One region of the Chengkuizengella sp. SCS-71B genome, then DNA from elsewhere that is predicted to be linked to it. Evidence: a T-box and tRNA genes for the amino acid it is inferred to sense, from the RefSeq annotation. Region 1 holds a T-box; the other holds one or more tRNA genes.

Region 1 (7,410 bases):
GCTAAGGAATTGAAGTTAACTGCATCTAACTGGGCATTTGATAAAGCAGAATATAAAGTAGCCGTTGGAGAGCCTGTTAATTTTTCAATTGAAAACGCTGAAGGATTTCATGCATTTAAGATTAAGGAACTTGGTATTGAAATTGACCCGAGCACTCCAAAACAATTTACAATTAATGAAGCAGGAACCTATCAAATTAAATGTTCCATTCAATGTGGTACTGGACACAAAGACATGATATCTACATTAGTTGTTGAATAATGTGAAGTAAGGTTAAGCTAAACAAAAAAGCATCTTAAACCAAGTGGTATAAGATGCTTTTTCTCTATTCTATTTTCAGTTCTTTTTCTGCAAGCTCAATCCACTCATTGTACTCACTCTTTAATTTGTTAAAGGCGTCCTGTAACTTGCTGTACTTCTCTTCAATCTGATCTGATTTATCTTTTGCTTGTTCTTTTTGTTGCCAAGCATCTTTAAGATCCTCTTCTAGTTTCTGTTGGTACTTTTTCAGTTGGGATATTTCTTGTATTAATCGCTCTTCTATTTCACTTTTTTCTTGATTTTGTTTCATATACAATTCGTTTTCTGATTCAAGTTTCTGTATTCTGACATTCAATATTTCATTTTCCTGTTGAATGTCCTTTACTTGAAAATACTCATTTGAGATATATAAAGCAGATAAAACAGATAAACGGTTTAGATCTAATTTCGTTTGTTCACCAGCTATTGTGCGCATTTTACCATCCACATAGGACGCAATTTCTTTTATATATTCAGGAGTCATATCTGGACTCCCTTTCATTTTATATTGTGTCCCGTAGATGTTGACAGTTACTCTAGTTTTTTCTTCCTCAGGCTTCACAGGTCGTCCTCCCTACCAAACAAAAAATCAATATGTTTCTATGATAACTTATTTCGATATGATTGACCTAATTCCCTGCTTTATTTCCTTAATTCTGCATGAAAAGATTTTCCAATTTCTTCAACTACTTTACCATGAAGATCCGTAACTTCTTCATCTGTTAATGTACGCTCTAAATGTCTATAAACTAAGGATAACGCCACGCTCTTTTTATTGTCATCCACTTTTTCTCCTGTATAAATATCGAAAACTTGAACGGATTCAAGCAGCTCCTTCGCTGTTTCTTTGATCGAATTTATAATTTCTCCAATTTGTAAGGATTGATCTACAACAACGGCAATATCTCTTCCAATCGCTGGATATTTTGGTAACGTAGTATAATGGATATCAAAATTAGCAAGTTTATAAACTTCTTCTAACGTGATTTCTAAAATATATACTTCGTCTAAATCTTTTTCTTGTTGTATAGAAGGATGCAACTGCCCCAACGTTCCAAGTTCAATCACTTTATCTTCCGTTTTGATTTGAATAGAAGCCGTTCTACCAGGGTGGAAACCATCCGGACTAGTCGAAACAAATTGTAAACCCGAAATTCCAATAACCTCAAACAAAGTTTCAATGTGACCTTTTAGATCATAAAAATCTACGTTATTTTCTTGTACAGACCAATTTGCAGCTTCTCTTTTACCTGTTAGCAAAATAGATAGAAGTTCTTTTTCTTCGGGTTGTTTAGATAAAGATTGTTCTTCTGTAAGAAATACATTTCCAATTTCAAAAATATGAACATCTGATTGATTTCTATTTTTATTATAAGATGCTACATCCAAAAGATGAGGTATTAAACTTGTTCTCAAAGTACTTCTATCTTCACTCATTGGCATTGCTAGTGAAATGGGTTCAGTTTCGGCATACATACCTGGGAATAACTTAATTTGACTAGGGTGTGTAAAAGAATAGTTTACCGTCTCGTACAAACCTTCATCTGTTAAAATTCGACGGATCGCTCTTCTAATTTTCTGTTCTTTAGATAGTGAACCTGGTGTTGTTGCACCAATCATTAGGCTAGTTGGAATATGATCATACCCATGTAAACGTGCCACTTCCTCAATTAAATCCACATCTCTTGTAATATCTCCGCGTCGAGTTGGTATATGGACAATCACTTCATTTTCATCCGCTTCTGTATAAGAAAATTGTAATCGATCGAACACATTTAATACATCCTGCTTAGTTAAGTCTGTACCCAAATAATCATTAACTTTTTGCAAACTTATTTGAATGTTAACTGCAGGATTTTGTGTTGAAAGCTCCTCTACAATTCCATCTGCCACTTTTCCATTCGCATATTGCGATAAAAGTGCAGCAGCTCGATTTAACGCAACTGTAACATTTTCTGGGTTCACTTCTTTTTCAAATCGAAGACTTGACTCGGATCTTAATCCAAGTTTTTTAGAAGTGATACGAACAGTACTTCCTGAGAACTTGGCTGATTCAAGTAAGATATTTTTTGTTTGCGTTTGAACTTCTGAATTGGAACCACCCATCACACCAGCTATAGCAACAGGTTTTGTGCCATCTGTAATTAGCAACATATGATCATCTAATGTTCTTTCTTCATTATCTAAAGAAGTCATTTTTTCATCTTTATTTGCTAAACGAACTTCAATATGACCATCGTTCAATTGGTCTGCATCAAATGCATGTAATGGTTGACCGTACTCTAACATCACATAGTTCGTAATATCCACAATATTGTTTATAGGACGAATACCCGCAGCCATTAATCGATTTTGCATCCATAAAGGACTTGGCTGGATGGATACTTCCTCAATATATCTCGCAGAATAATGATGACAATGTTCAGGGCTCAAATTTTTCACACTGATTTTTTCAGATGCTTTTGTTTTAGAAGTGCTAACCTCTGTTGCAGGCAATTTAATTTCTCTTCCTAAGATTGCCCCAATTTCAAAAGCTGTACCCGCCATACTTAGACAATCAGAGCGGTTAGGTGTAAGCTCAAGCTCCAATACTTCGTCATTTAAACCAAGTACTTCTAAAATATCTTCACCTACATTTATATCTGCCGGAAGGACTAAAATGCCTTCTTGAATTTCTTTAGGCAACAATCGATCGTTCATGCCTAATTCTTTAGCAGAACAGATCATACCATTAGATTCTATCCCGCGAAGTTTCGCTTTTTTAATTTTAAAATTCCCAGGCAATACAGCACCTGGTACAGCTACAGGAACCTTTTGACCTGCTTCGATATTTTTCGCTCCGCAAATAATTTGAAGTTCTTCTTCTTGACCAACATCTACAGTACATAGGTTTAATTTATCTGCATTCGGATGTTTTTCACACGTTTTTACATATCCGACAACTACACCTGTAACACCTTTATTTAATTTTTCAACAACATCAACTTCTACTCCGCTGCGTGTTAATTTTTCTGCTAAATCTGAAGCCGTATATCCTGATACATCCACATATTCAGCTAACCATTGATAAGATACTTTCATCTATTTTCACTTCCTTCTCTTCTATATTCGAACAAATTGATTTAAGAAACGTAAGTCATTCGTAAAGAAATGGCGGATATCATCGATGCCATATTTCAACATCGCTATTCTTTCTACACCCATTCCGAAAGCGAAACCACTATATTCATTTGGATCATACCCTGCCATTTCTAATACGCGAGGATGAACCATACCTGATCCTAGTATCTCGATCCAGCCTGTTTGTTTACAAATACGACACCCTTCACCTTTACAACTTGCACAAGTAATATCCACCTCTGCACTTGGTTCCGTAAATGGGAAGAAGCTTGGACGTAAGCGAATTTGTGTATCTTTACCGTACATTTCTTGTACGAACTGTAACAACGTACCTTTTAGGTCACTCATTCTAACGTTTTTATCAATGACTAATCCTTCGATTTGAGTGAAAACGTGAGAGTGAGTTGCATCATCATCGTCTCTTCGATACACTCGACCCGGACAAATAATTTTTACTGGAACTTCCCCTTTTTTCGCTTCCATCGTTCTGATCTGTACTGGAGAAGTATGAGTTCTCATTAAAAGCTCTTCAGTAATATAAAAAGTATCTTGCATATCTCTAGCTGGATGGTCTTTAGGTAAGTTTAATGCTTCAAAATTATAATAATCCTGTTCGACCTCTGGTCCTTCTTCTACCGTATATCCCATACCAACGAAAATATCTTCAATATCTTGAATAACTTTATTAAGTGGATGAATGGCTCCTTGAGATGGCTTTCTTCCTGGTAAAGTGATATCAATCGTTTCTTCTTTTAAGCGATTTTCTAATTCTCTTTGTGAAATTTGATCTTGCTTCAACTGAATTCCATTCCCAATCGCTGAACGAACTTCATTGGCAACTTGTCCGATGACAGGTCTTTCCTCGTTTGAAAGCTTACCCATGCCTCTTAAAATCTCAGTTAATGGTCCTTTTTTCCCTAAATATTTCACTCTTAATTCATTCAGTGCTTTGCTGTCATTAACATTCTCAAGCTCCTTTAGAGCTTCCAGTTTTAGTGCTTCTAATTGTTCTTTCATTATTTACCCTCCTTCAAATGTATCGACAAAACTGACTATTCCAAATCCAAAAAGTGAAAAACAACCGCAGATGTCATTGCATCAAAAAAGACTCCTTCATCCGTAAGGGACGAAAGAGCCGTGGTACCACCCTAATTAGAACATTCAATGGCTATGAATATTCTCACTTCATTTAAATAACGGTGTATTCACCGGAATACTCTACTTCCAAAAAGTTGGTTTTTTCAAGTTTCTGCTCCGGGGCGAACTTCAGTAGTCTGTTCAAGTAGAAAGGCTCTCAATCTAGGCTTTTCTTCCCTGTATTTGAAGTGCTACTTACTTTTCCCCTTCAATGCATTTTTGTATTTAATTTCAATAACGGTATTATAAGAAAATAAGTTATAAATTGCAAGTAATTTAAGACTTAGTTGTGATTTGTTTCAACTATTCCTTCTAATCTAGAAACAAAAAAACAGAACATTTCTATGCTCTGAACTGAATTAATAGTAATATGTAATGGAGCGGGTGATGGGAATCGAACCCACGCGACCAGCTTGGAAGGCTGGAGTTCTACCATTGAACTACACCCGCATGTAAGGTATTAGTGGTCGGGACGACACGATTTGAACATGCGACCCCTTGGTCCCAAACCAAGTGCTCTACCAAGCTGAGCTACGTCCCGTTATTCATTCATACCTTTTGTTGCGACAAGAATTAATATACCATGACTTAGTATAAAACGCAAATGTTTTTTTATGGGAAGGCGGAAATTTCGTGAATGAATTAGTAAAATTAGATGTCATCGTCATCGGTGCAGGACAGGCAGGGCTAGCCATAGGCTATTATTTAAAAAAATCAAATCTATCTTTTTTATTATTAGATCAAAACGTACAAATAGGAGAAACATGGATTAAACGTTACGATTCTTTAATCTTATTTTCACCTAGAAAGTACAGTAGTTTACCAGGGTTGTCATTTCCAGGCAATCCTAATGGATACCCTAATAAAAATGAAACAGCAGATTATTTAAAAAAATATAAAAAACAGTTTTCCATCCCAGTAGAACTTGATACCCATGTCATACAATTAACAAAAGAAAATGATGTTTTTATTACAGAAACAAACCATAAAACATATCATTCAAAAGTAGTTGTCATTGCTACAGGTCCATTTCAATCTTCCTTCATCCCTAAATTGAAGTGTTCAAGTTTAGATGAGAAAATCATCCAATTACACTCTTCAGAATATAAAAACCCTCAGCAACTGCATAAGGGAAACACATTAGTTGTAGGGGCAGGAAACTCTGGAGCACAAATTGCCGTAGAGCTTAGTAACTCACATGATGTTTATCTCTCCTCTAGTCAAAATTTAAAATTTTCACCACATAAGTTTGCAGGAAAAAGTGTCTTTTGGTGGTTTGAAATACTCAAAATCTATGATGTGTTCCATACAGGAACGAAGTTAGGAGAATGGATCAAAAAACAACCTGAACCCATTATGGGTACTGAATTGAAAGAACTTATTCACCAAAATAAAGTGAAAATAACTGCAAAAACAATATCTATAGATGGGAATAAGGTTACTTTTGAAGATGGAAAAACATTAACTGTAAAGAATATCATATGGGCAACAGGTTTTACACAGAACTTTGATTGGATTAAAATAAATAATGTACTTAATCAAAAAGGGAACCCTTTGCACAAAAGAGGAGTTTCTCAAGTTCCAGGTTTATTTTTCATAGGATTACCATGGTTACATAAAAGACCCTCTGCCCTCCTTGGTGGAGTTGGAGAAGATGCAGAATATATCGTAAAAACTCAAATAAGTGTGTAATTATAATATTTGTATTTAGAGGAGAGAAAATACATGAAATATCGTCGTCTTGGAAAAACGGATTTAAAAGTATCTATTGTTGGAGTAGGAACATGGCAATTTGGAGGGGAATGGGGTAAAACCTATACTGCCCAAGAAGCAGCACAAATTTTAGAAAAAGCAAAAGAGGTTGGCATCAATCTTATTGATACTGCTGAATGTTATGGTGATCATTTATCGGAATCATTAATTGGACAATATTTAAAAAATGAAAAACGAGAAGATTGGGTTGTGGCCACTAAATTTGGACATAAGTTTAACGACTTATTTGAACGTGATCAAGTTTGGAGTGCAAATCAAGTCATCAAGCAGTTGGAAAACTCTTTAAAGGCTCTTCAAACAGATTATATTGATCTGTATCAATTCCACTCTGGTTCAGATGAATACTTCGATAATGATGAATTGTGGACAGCCTTAGACAAACAAATACAAGCAGGGAAAATACGTCATCTTGGAATTTCAATTGGAAGCAACGAAAACATACATCAAACCAATAACGCAACGAAAGTAAACGCAAAAGCGATACAGGTTGTATATAATCGATTAGATCGCAAACCAGAAAATGAAGTATTCCCTTCTTGCCAAGAACAAGATCTTGGTGTATTAGCTAGAGTTCCATTAGCAAGCGGTTATTTAAGTGGAAAATATAAACCAGGTGCTGAGTTCGGTCAGACAGACGTAAGACATCGACATACAGATCGAGATGACAGGCTAAAAATTGTTGAGGAAATCAAACAATATGAAGTTCCTAAAAAGATGGATATGGCTCAATGGGCATTAGCATGGTGTCTCAAACATCCAGCAGTCACTACAGTTATTCCCGGTTGTAAAAATGTGAAGCAAGTTGAGTCAAATACAGCCGCTGTTCAATATATTAGTGATAATCATCCACAGGCTTGGAAGGATGAAGAGGAAGAAAAATAAAGTAAAAATTACGGATAGACCGCTTTTAAATAAAGGCGGTCTATTTTCAAAATAAATTATTTATCTTTTAGTTGACTCTAACCATACGTCATAGCTTACGATGAATTTGGAGGTGATACATCATGTATAAAGTAAAAGAAGTTTCAAACATTGTAGGTGTAAGTGTGCGCACGCTTCACCACTATGATCGAATTGGTC
Region 2 (7,410 bases), 2.7 Mb from region 1:
CCCGTCAAGGGTTACCAAGCTCAGTCAAACTCCGAATGCCATAGACTTTAAACCCCAGGAGTCAGACGGTGAGTGCTAAGATCCATCGTCAAAAGGGAAACAGCCCAGACCATCAGCTAAGGTCCCCAAGTGTGTGTTAAGTGGGAAAGGATGTGGAGTTGCACAGACAACCAGGATGTTGGCTTAGAAGCAGCCACCATTGAAAGAGTGCGTAATAGCTCACTGGTCGAGTGACTCTGCGCCGAAAATGTAACGGGGCTAAACACACCACCGAAGCTATGGCTTGATACAATGGTATCAGGGGTAGGGGAGCGTTGTGTATGGATTGAAGGTATACCGTAAGGAGTGCTGGACTGTACACAAGTGAGAATGCCGGTATAAGTAACGAAAAGACAAGTGAGAATCTTGTCCGCCGAAAGCCCAAGGTTTCCTGAGGAAGGCTCGTCCGCTCAGGGTAAGTCGGGACCTAAGGTGAGGCCGAAAGGCGTAATCGAAGGACAACAGGTTGAAATTCCTGTACCACCGTAAACCGTTATGAGCAATTGGGGTGACGCAGAAGGGAACAGTTGCAGACTGATGGATAAGTCTGTTCAAGCAGTAAGGCTGGTGTGTAGGCAAATCCGCACACTGATAAGGCTGAGCTGTGATGAGGAGGGAAAATTGTAGTACCGAAGAACTCGCACTCATGCTGCCAAGAAAAGCCTCTAGCCAGGTGAAGGTGCCCGTACCGCAAACCGACACAGGTAGGCGAGAAGAGAATTCTAAGGCGCGCGGAAGAACTCTCGTTAAGGAACTCGGCAAAATGACCCCGTAACTTCGGGAGAAGGGGTGCTCCGTTAGGGTGTATAGCCCGAGGGAGCCGCAGTGAAAAGGCCCAAGCGACTGTTTAGCAAAAACACAGGTCTGTGCGAAGCCGTAAGGCGAAGTATACGGGCTGACGCCTGCCCGGTGCTGGAAGGTTAAGGGGAATGGTTAGCCGTTTTAGGCGAAGCTATGAACCGAAGCCCCAGTAAACGGCGGCCGTAACTATAACGGTCCTAAGGTAGCGAAATTCCTTGTCAGGTAAATTCTGACCCGCACGAATGGCGTAACGATTTGGGCGCTGTCTCAACGAGAGATCCGGTGAAATTTTAATACCAGTGAAGATGCTGGTTACCCGCGACAAGACGGAAAGACCCCATGGAGCTTTACTACAACCTGATATTGAACTGGGGTACGATTTGTACAGGATAGGTGGGAGCCTTGGAAGCTGGTGCGCAAGCATCGGTGGAGGCGCCCTTGGGATACCACCCTGATCGTATTCGAGTTCTAACCTAGGCCCTTGAATCAGGGTCGGGGACCGTGTCAGGCGGGTAGTTTGACTGGGGCGGTCGCCTCCTAAAGCGTAACGGAGGCGCCCTAAGGTTCCCTCAGAATGGTTGGAAATCATTCGAAGAGTGCAAAGGCATAAGGGAGCTTGACTGCAAGACGTACAGGTCGAGCAGGGACGAAAGTCGGGCTTAGTGATCCGGTGGTACCGAATGGAAGGGCCATCGCTCAACGGATAAAAGCTACCCTGGGGATAACAGGCTTATCTCCCCCAAGAGTCCACATCGACGGGGAGGTTTGGCACCTCGATGTCGGCTCATCGCATCCTGGGGCTGAAGTAGGTCCCAAGGGTTGGGCTGTTCGCCCATTAAAGCGGTACGCGAGCTGGGTTCAGAACGTCGTGAGACAGTTCGGTCCCTATCTGTCGTGGGCGTAGGAAATTTGAGAGGAGCTGTCCTTAGTACGAGAGGACCGGGATGGACGTACCGCTGGTGTACCAGTTGTTTCGCCAGAAGCATAGCTGGGTAGCCAAGTACGGAAGGGATAAGCGCTGAAAGCATCTAAGCGTGAAGCCCCCCTCAAGATGAGATTTCCCAATTTAGTAAGACCCCTTGAAGACGACGAGGTTGATAGGTTCGGGGTGGAAGTGCAGCAATGCATGGAGCTGACGAATACTAATCGGTCGAGGGCTTATCCAAGTAAACTTAAATAGTAATATTGGTACTAGGTTGAAGTTCCAATAATTACTCGCAAATATGTATTGACATTTGACTAATCATTTGATAAACTCGCATTTGTGACGTTTTATTTACTCTTTGTTTCGCATCTAGTTTTCAGGGAACACCCTGAAGCGAGTTTCTCTAAACATTCCCTGATAGCTCAGTTGGTAGAGCACTCGGCTGTTAACCGAGTTGTCACAGGTTCGAGTCCTGTTCGGGGAGCCATGGAGAGGTGTCCGAGCTGGCCGAAGGAGCACGATTGGAAATCGTGTAGGCGTCACAAGCGTCTCGAGGGTTCGAATCCCTCTCTCTCCGCCACTCAGGTTAACATATATATTAGGCCCGTTGGTCAAGCGGTTAAGACACCGCCCTTTCACGGCGGTAACACGGGTTCGAATCCCGTACGGGTCACCACCTAAAGTAAAGCATCAAGGGATAATGAATCCTAGGGTTCGTCGGAGCATAATCTTTATATGTGATTGCATCGCAGTCTCGTAATGAAATGAAGAGTATCCCGTACGGGTCACCACCTAAAGTAAAGCATCAAGGGATAATGAAATCCCAAATGCTAAACAAGTACATATGGACGCTTAGCTCAGCTGGGAGAGCATCTGCCTTACAAGCAGAGGGTCGGCGGTTCGATCCCGTCAGCGTCCACCATAATATTATCGCGGGGTGGAGCAGTCTGGTAGCTCGTCGGGCTCATAACCCGAAGGTCGTAGGTTCAAATCCTGCCCCCGCAACCAAATAATAATGTGGAGCTGTGGTGTAGAGGCCTAACATGCCTGCCTGTCACGCAGGAGATCGCGGGTTCGAATCCCGTCAGCTCCGCCATTTAAAACATAACAAGGGATGATGAACCCAATGGGTTCGTTGGAGCATAAACTTCGAAAGGGTTACATCGCAATCTCGTAACGAAGTGAAGAGTATCCCGTCAGCTCCGCCATTACAATCATTATTAAGTAGGCAAAGTAAGGCTCGATAGCTCAGTCGGTAGAGCAGAGGACTGAAAATCCTCGTGTCGGCAGTTCGATTCTGTCTCGAGCCACCATTTTCTAAGAGAAATAAACGCCGTTGTAGCTCAACTGGTAGAGCAACTGACTTGTAATCAGTAGGTTGGGGGTTCAAGTCCTCTCGACGGCACCATTTTGGAGGATTAGCGAAGTGGCCAAACGCAGCAGACTGTAAATCTGTTCCCATCGGGTTCGGTGGTTCGAATCCATCATCCTCCACCATATATAGGGGCATAGTTTAAAGGTAGAACAGCGGTCTCCAAAACCGTTAGTGTGGGTTCAATTCCTGCTGCCCCTGCCAGAAAGATTTTAAGAAAAACTTAAGTTATTGCGGCGGTCGTGGCGAAGTGGTTAACGCACCGGATTGTGGCTCCGGCATTCGAGGGTTCGATTCCCTTCGATCGCCCCATTGGGGATTAGCCAAGCGGTAAGGCAACGGACTTTGACTCCGTCATGCACAGGTTCGAATCCTGTATCCCCAGCCATTACGCGGACGTGGCTCAGTGGTAGAGCATCGCCTTGCCAAGGCGAGGGTCGCGAGTTCGAATCTCGTCGTCCGCTCCATTATATTTTGGCGCCATAGCCAAGTGGTAAGGCAGAGCTCTGCAAAAGCTTTATCCCCAGTTCAAATCTGGGTGGCGCCTCCACAAATTAATAGGATAGTATATGTGCCGGGGTGGCGGAATTGGCAGACGCACAGGACTTAAAATCCTGCGGTAGGTGACTACCGTACCGGTTCGACTCCGGTCCTCGGCACCATTTTTATTTTACGCCCTTAGCTCAGCTGGATAGAGCGTTTGACTACGAATCAAAAGGTCGGGAGTTCGAATCTCTCAGGGCGTGCCATTTAAACTTCATGATAGACTAAACGCATTGAGACAATTCGAACGTTAGAGTTCGTCGGAGCATAAGCCTCGAAAGCAAAGACATCGAAGTAAGGTAACTGTACCTCTCAGGGCGTGCCATTGAAACACCTTTGAAATACTAAACGCAGTGAGAAAAATTTTAATTTAATAAATATATGCCGGTGTGGCGGAATTGGCAGACGCGACGGACTCAAAATCCGTTTCCAGCAATGGAGTGGGGGTTCGAGTCCCTTCACCGGTACCAAACATACATAAACAACATTCATTTCTAAAATGGATGTTTTTTTATTTTTATTATTTTTTTATAGGAACAGTACTTTACTTGATGCACTATTCTCTTGATTTATTCATACAATTGTATATATTTATTTTTTGGTGGTGTATGTTAATGAATCAAACTCCTATAGAAGCGGCTACAAAATTTGTGGAGATGAATTTTCCAAATTGCAGTGCTGCTTTTTTAGCTGCGAGTGCAAAAAAGGAAAGTATTAAAAAGAATTCTGATTTAGATATTGTTATTTTTGATAATGAAATTAGTCTTCACTTTAGAAAGGTATATGATTATGCCCCATGGCCAGCAGAGGTATTTGGGTTTAATTTAAGTAGTTTTAATGAATTTATGAATAAAAATGATAGCTATGCTCTACCTACAATTTATATAATCATTACTAAGGGATTTGTGGTTAAGGACAATGGAAAAGCTGTGTCCATTAAAAAAATGTGTGAAGAAAGACTTATTAAAGGTCCACCTAGCTGGAGTTTTGATGAATTGAATTTTGCAAGATTTGAAATTACTGATCAGTTGGAAGATCTAATTACTTCTCAAAATGTAATGGAAAATTATTTTATTGTAAATAAATTGTTTAATCTATGTGCTACTTTTATTTTAAGGGTAAATGATTTGTGGTTAGGTGACGGTAAATGGTTGTATAGAGAATTGTTTGCATACCATAAGGGGGTATCTAAACAATTTATTTCTGCTTTTGAAAGTTATTACAAAACAAGTGACAAACAACAATTGATTGAATTTATTGATTCCATCTTAGAACCTTATGGGGGAAGGTTATTTGCTGGATTTTATCAAGAAGAAGAGGAAGAGCATGTGATTGATGACTTTTATCTAGAAGAAGATGAAGAGGATGCGATTGAATAATTGTTAATAATTGCTTTATTTAGGTTAAAAATTATATGTAGTATATGTAGAGCTCGCTAATTAGCGAGTTTTTATCTTTACGTATTATGTCAAATATTTTTTGGGTTTTAACAAAAGCTACTGTTAATGAAATATACTACTACTACTTCTTCATCTTTTTTGATGAAGTCAACATACCATTTGTTATTACTTCTATTCTATTTATTTCACAACTGGAGAAAATGATTGTTGATCCGAATGGATCTACTGGTGGAGATACAAATATTCCAATGACTATTCCTTCTCCTACCTTTTCAATAATAAATGGTGGACTGCCTGGAATAAGTACTTCTTTGCCTTTTAATGCATTTGCTACATTGGTAATTGGATCCTCACAACATACACATTTGCCTTTCGTATTTTTTTGAATGGGTTTGACATTTGGAATCCTTGTTGTGGAAAGTGGGGTAAAAGCTCTTATATTGCAAATTGGAAAATGAACTGGATTAGGATCCATCCCAGGAGATCTATTAATCCCAGATACAATAAAGTTTTTGACCTTAGTTATTTGAATAGTAAGAGGTCCAAAAGTTCCAGTAAGTATGGAAACTACATCTCCTCTAAATTGTTCTAGAACAAATTGCATCGGACAATCACAACAATCGCAAATTGATTTATCAAAGTTAACAGTCCCTGACATTAAACTTGGAGGATGCAAAGTTCCAATAGTTGTTTCTTGTATTTCAACTATTTTACAACTGGAATAAATAATTGTTGATTCTAAAGCTGGTGGTGGGGATACAAATGATCCAATCACGGTTCCTTCTCCTACCTTCTCAATAATAATTGAAGGGTCTTTGGAAACAGATACTTCTTTACCTTTTAATGCATTTGCGACATTGGTAATTGGATCCTCACAACATACACATTCCCCTTTCGTATTTTTTTGAATCGGTTTGACATTTGGAATCCTTGTTGTGGAAAGCGGGGCAAAAGCTCTTATATTGCAAATCGGGATATGAACTGGATTAGGATCCATCCCGGGAGATCTATTAATCCCAGACACAATAAAGTTTTTGACTTCCTTAATTTGGATGGTTAAGCCCCCACCAAAAGGTACTAGAAAAATAGCAGCTTCTTCTTCAATAAACTGTTCTAATGCAAACTGCATCGAACAAACACAACAATCACAAATTGATTTATCAAAGTTGCTAGCCCTCTCCATGAAATTTGAAGCAGGCAAAGTGCCATTTGTTATCTCTAACTCTATTAAAAAATTTATTTTGCAACTGCTAGAAAAGAATGTTGATCCGAATCCTAGCTGTGGGGATTCTAATGTTCCAACTACTATTCCTTCTCCTACTTTCTCAATAATAGCTTGAGCAACAGCAGTAATAAATACTTCCTTACCTTTTAATGCATTTGCGACATTGGTAATGGGATCCTCACAACATACACATTCCCCTTTCGTATTTTTTTGAATTGGTTTGACATTTGGAATCCTTGTTGTGGAAAGTGGTGAAACCAAAACGATATTACAAATCGGAATATGGACTGGATTAGGATCATTTCCGGGAGACGTATTAATCCCAGACACAATAAAGTTTTTGACTTCCGTAATTTGAATTGGTAAAGGTCCAATAATTTCAGTAAGTATTGCAACTTCTTCTCCTATAAACTGTTTTAAAACACATTGCATCGGACAGGCACAACAATCGCAAATGGATTCTTCAAACATGTATTTCATTCCCTTTCAATAAATTTTATTATTTTTCTTACCTCATATTATGAAAAACCGAACTTTTTGCGTGGATTCCTGTCTATATATTAAAAAAATTCGGAATGCTGGGAATCGAGAAGCGATTAGCTCGTTATCCTTAATACAGATTACGAAGCAATCAATACTATAATTAGAATTACTAATAGTAACTTTAGATTGATTCATAGATTATTTTCAAAAATAGAGCGAATTATGCAAATAAACTCTATATCAACAATTACAACCGAAGATATAGAAGCACGTGATAGTCTTGTAATTGGAAATAAATAAACTAAGTCTAGAAATGATTTAATATAAATAGCTAGACTTTTTTTTGCGCAAAATATATTTTAAAAAATGCGCAAAAAAAATTGAAATTCACATTTATGTTATAAATTTTTTTTGATTTTTATTGACTTATACCCTGTGGGGGTATATTATATAAATGTAAGGAGGATGAAGTTATGGGTACAAATCAAAACAATAATGTCTTAAAAACTTGTCATACTGAAGAATCAGAAAGAAAAAGCCATCATTCTGATAAAATGAAAAAAGATCTAATTAAACGTTTGAATCGAATAGAAGGTCAGGTAAGAGGTGTCAAAGGTTTAAT

Evidence for each region. The T-box of region 1 lies ahead of pheS (phenylalanine--tRNA ligase subunit alpha). A T-box ahead of a tRNA ligase gene usually reads a tRNA of that ligase, here a tRNA-Phe.
Region 2: it encodes a tRNA-Phe, which carries the amino acid that the T-box ahead of pheS (phenylalanine--tRNA ligase subunit alpha) is inferred to sense. The anticodon was not compared.

The regions. Positions count from the first base shown of each region.
Region 1 covers NZ_JAZHSH010000001.1:718,587-725,996, reverse strand. Annotated here, with positions in the region: gene VQL36_RS03595 (cupredoxin domain-containing protein) at 1-261, shown strand, start outside; gene zapA (cell division protein ZapA) at 326-862, opposite strand; gene pheT (phenylalanine--tRNA ligase subunit beta) at 943-3,381, opposite strand; gene pheS (phenylalanine--tRNA ligase subunit alpha) at 3,403-4,437, opposite strand; T-box leader at 4,540-4,778, opposite strand; tRNA gene VQL36_RS03575 (tRNA-Gly) at 4,934-5,007, opposite strand; tRNA gene VQL36_RS03570 (tRNA-Pro) at 5,022-5,098, opposite strand; gene VQL36_RS03565 (NAD(P)/FAD-dependent oxidoreductase) at 5,191-6,249, shown strand; gene VQL36_RS03560 (aldo/keto reductase) at 6,283-7,212, shown strand; gene VQL36_RS03555 (MerR family transcriptional regulator) at 7,332-7,410, shown strand, end outside.
Region 2 covers NZ_JAZHSH010000001.1:3,456,248-3,463,657, reverse strand. Annotated here, with positions in the region: rRNA gene VQL36_RS17040 (23S ribosomal RNA) at 1-2,006, shown strand, start outside; tRNA gene VQL36_RS17035 (tRNA-Asn) at 2,177-2,252, shown strand; tRNA gene VQL36_RS17030 (tRNA-Ser) at 2,254-2,345, shown strand; tRNA gene VQL36_RS17025 (tRNA-Glu) at 2,367-2,441, shown strand; tRNA gene VQL36_RS17020 (tRNA-Val) at 2,612-2,687, shown strand; tRNA gene VQL36_RS17015 (tRNA-Met) at 2,697-2,773, shown strand; tRNA gene VQL36_RS17010 (tRNA-Asp) at 2,785-2,861, shown strand; tRNA gene VQL36_RS17005 (tRNA-Phe) at 3,003-3,078, shown strand; tRNA gene VQL36_RS17000 (tRNA-Thr) at 3,098-3,173, shown strand; tRNA gene VQL36_RS16995 (tRNA-Tyr) at 3,178-3,262, shown strand; tRNA gene VQL36_RS16990 (tRNA-Trp) at 3,268-3,341, shown strand; tRNA gene VQL36_RS16985 (tRNA-His) at 3,374-3,449, shown strand; tRNA gene VQL36_RS16980 (tRNA-Gln) at 3,451-3,525, shown strand; tRNA gene VQL36_RS16975 (tRNA-Gly) at 3,530-3,604, shown strand; tRNA gene VQL36_RS16970 (tRNA-Cys) at 3,614-3,687, shown strand; tRNA gene VQL36_RS16965 (tRNA-Leu) at 3,711-3,799, shown strand; tRNA gene VQL36_RS16960 (tRNA-Arg) at 3,810-3,886, shown strand; tRNA gene VQL36_RS16955 (tRNA-Leu) at 4,064-4,150, shown strand; gene VQL36_RS16950 (nucleotidyltransferase domain-containing protein) at 4,295-5,059, shown strand; gene VQL36_RS16945 (hypothetical protein) at 5,202-6,776, opposite strand; partial or broken gene VQL36_RS16940 (ATP-binding protein) at 6,921-7,088, shown strand; gene VQL36_RS16935 (metal-sensitive transcriptional regulator) at 7,262-7,410, shown strand, end outside.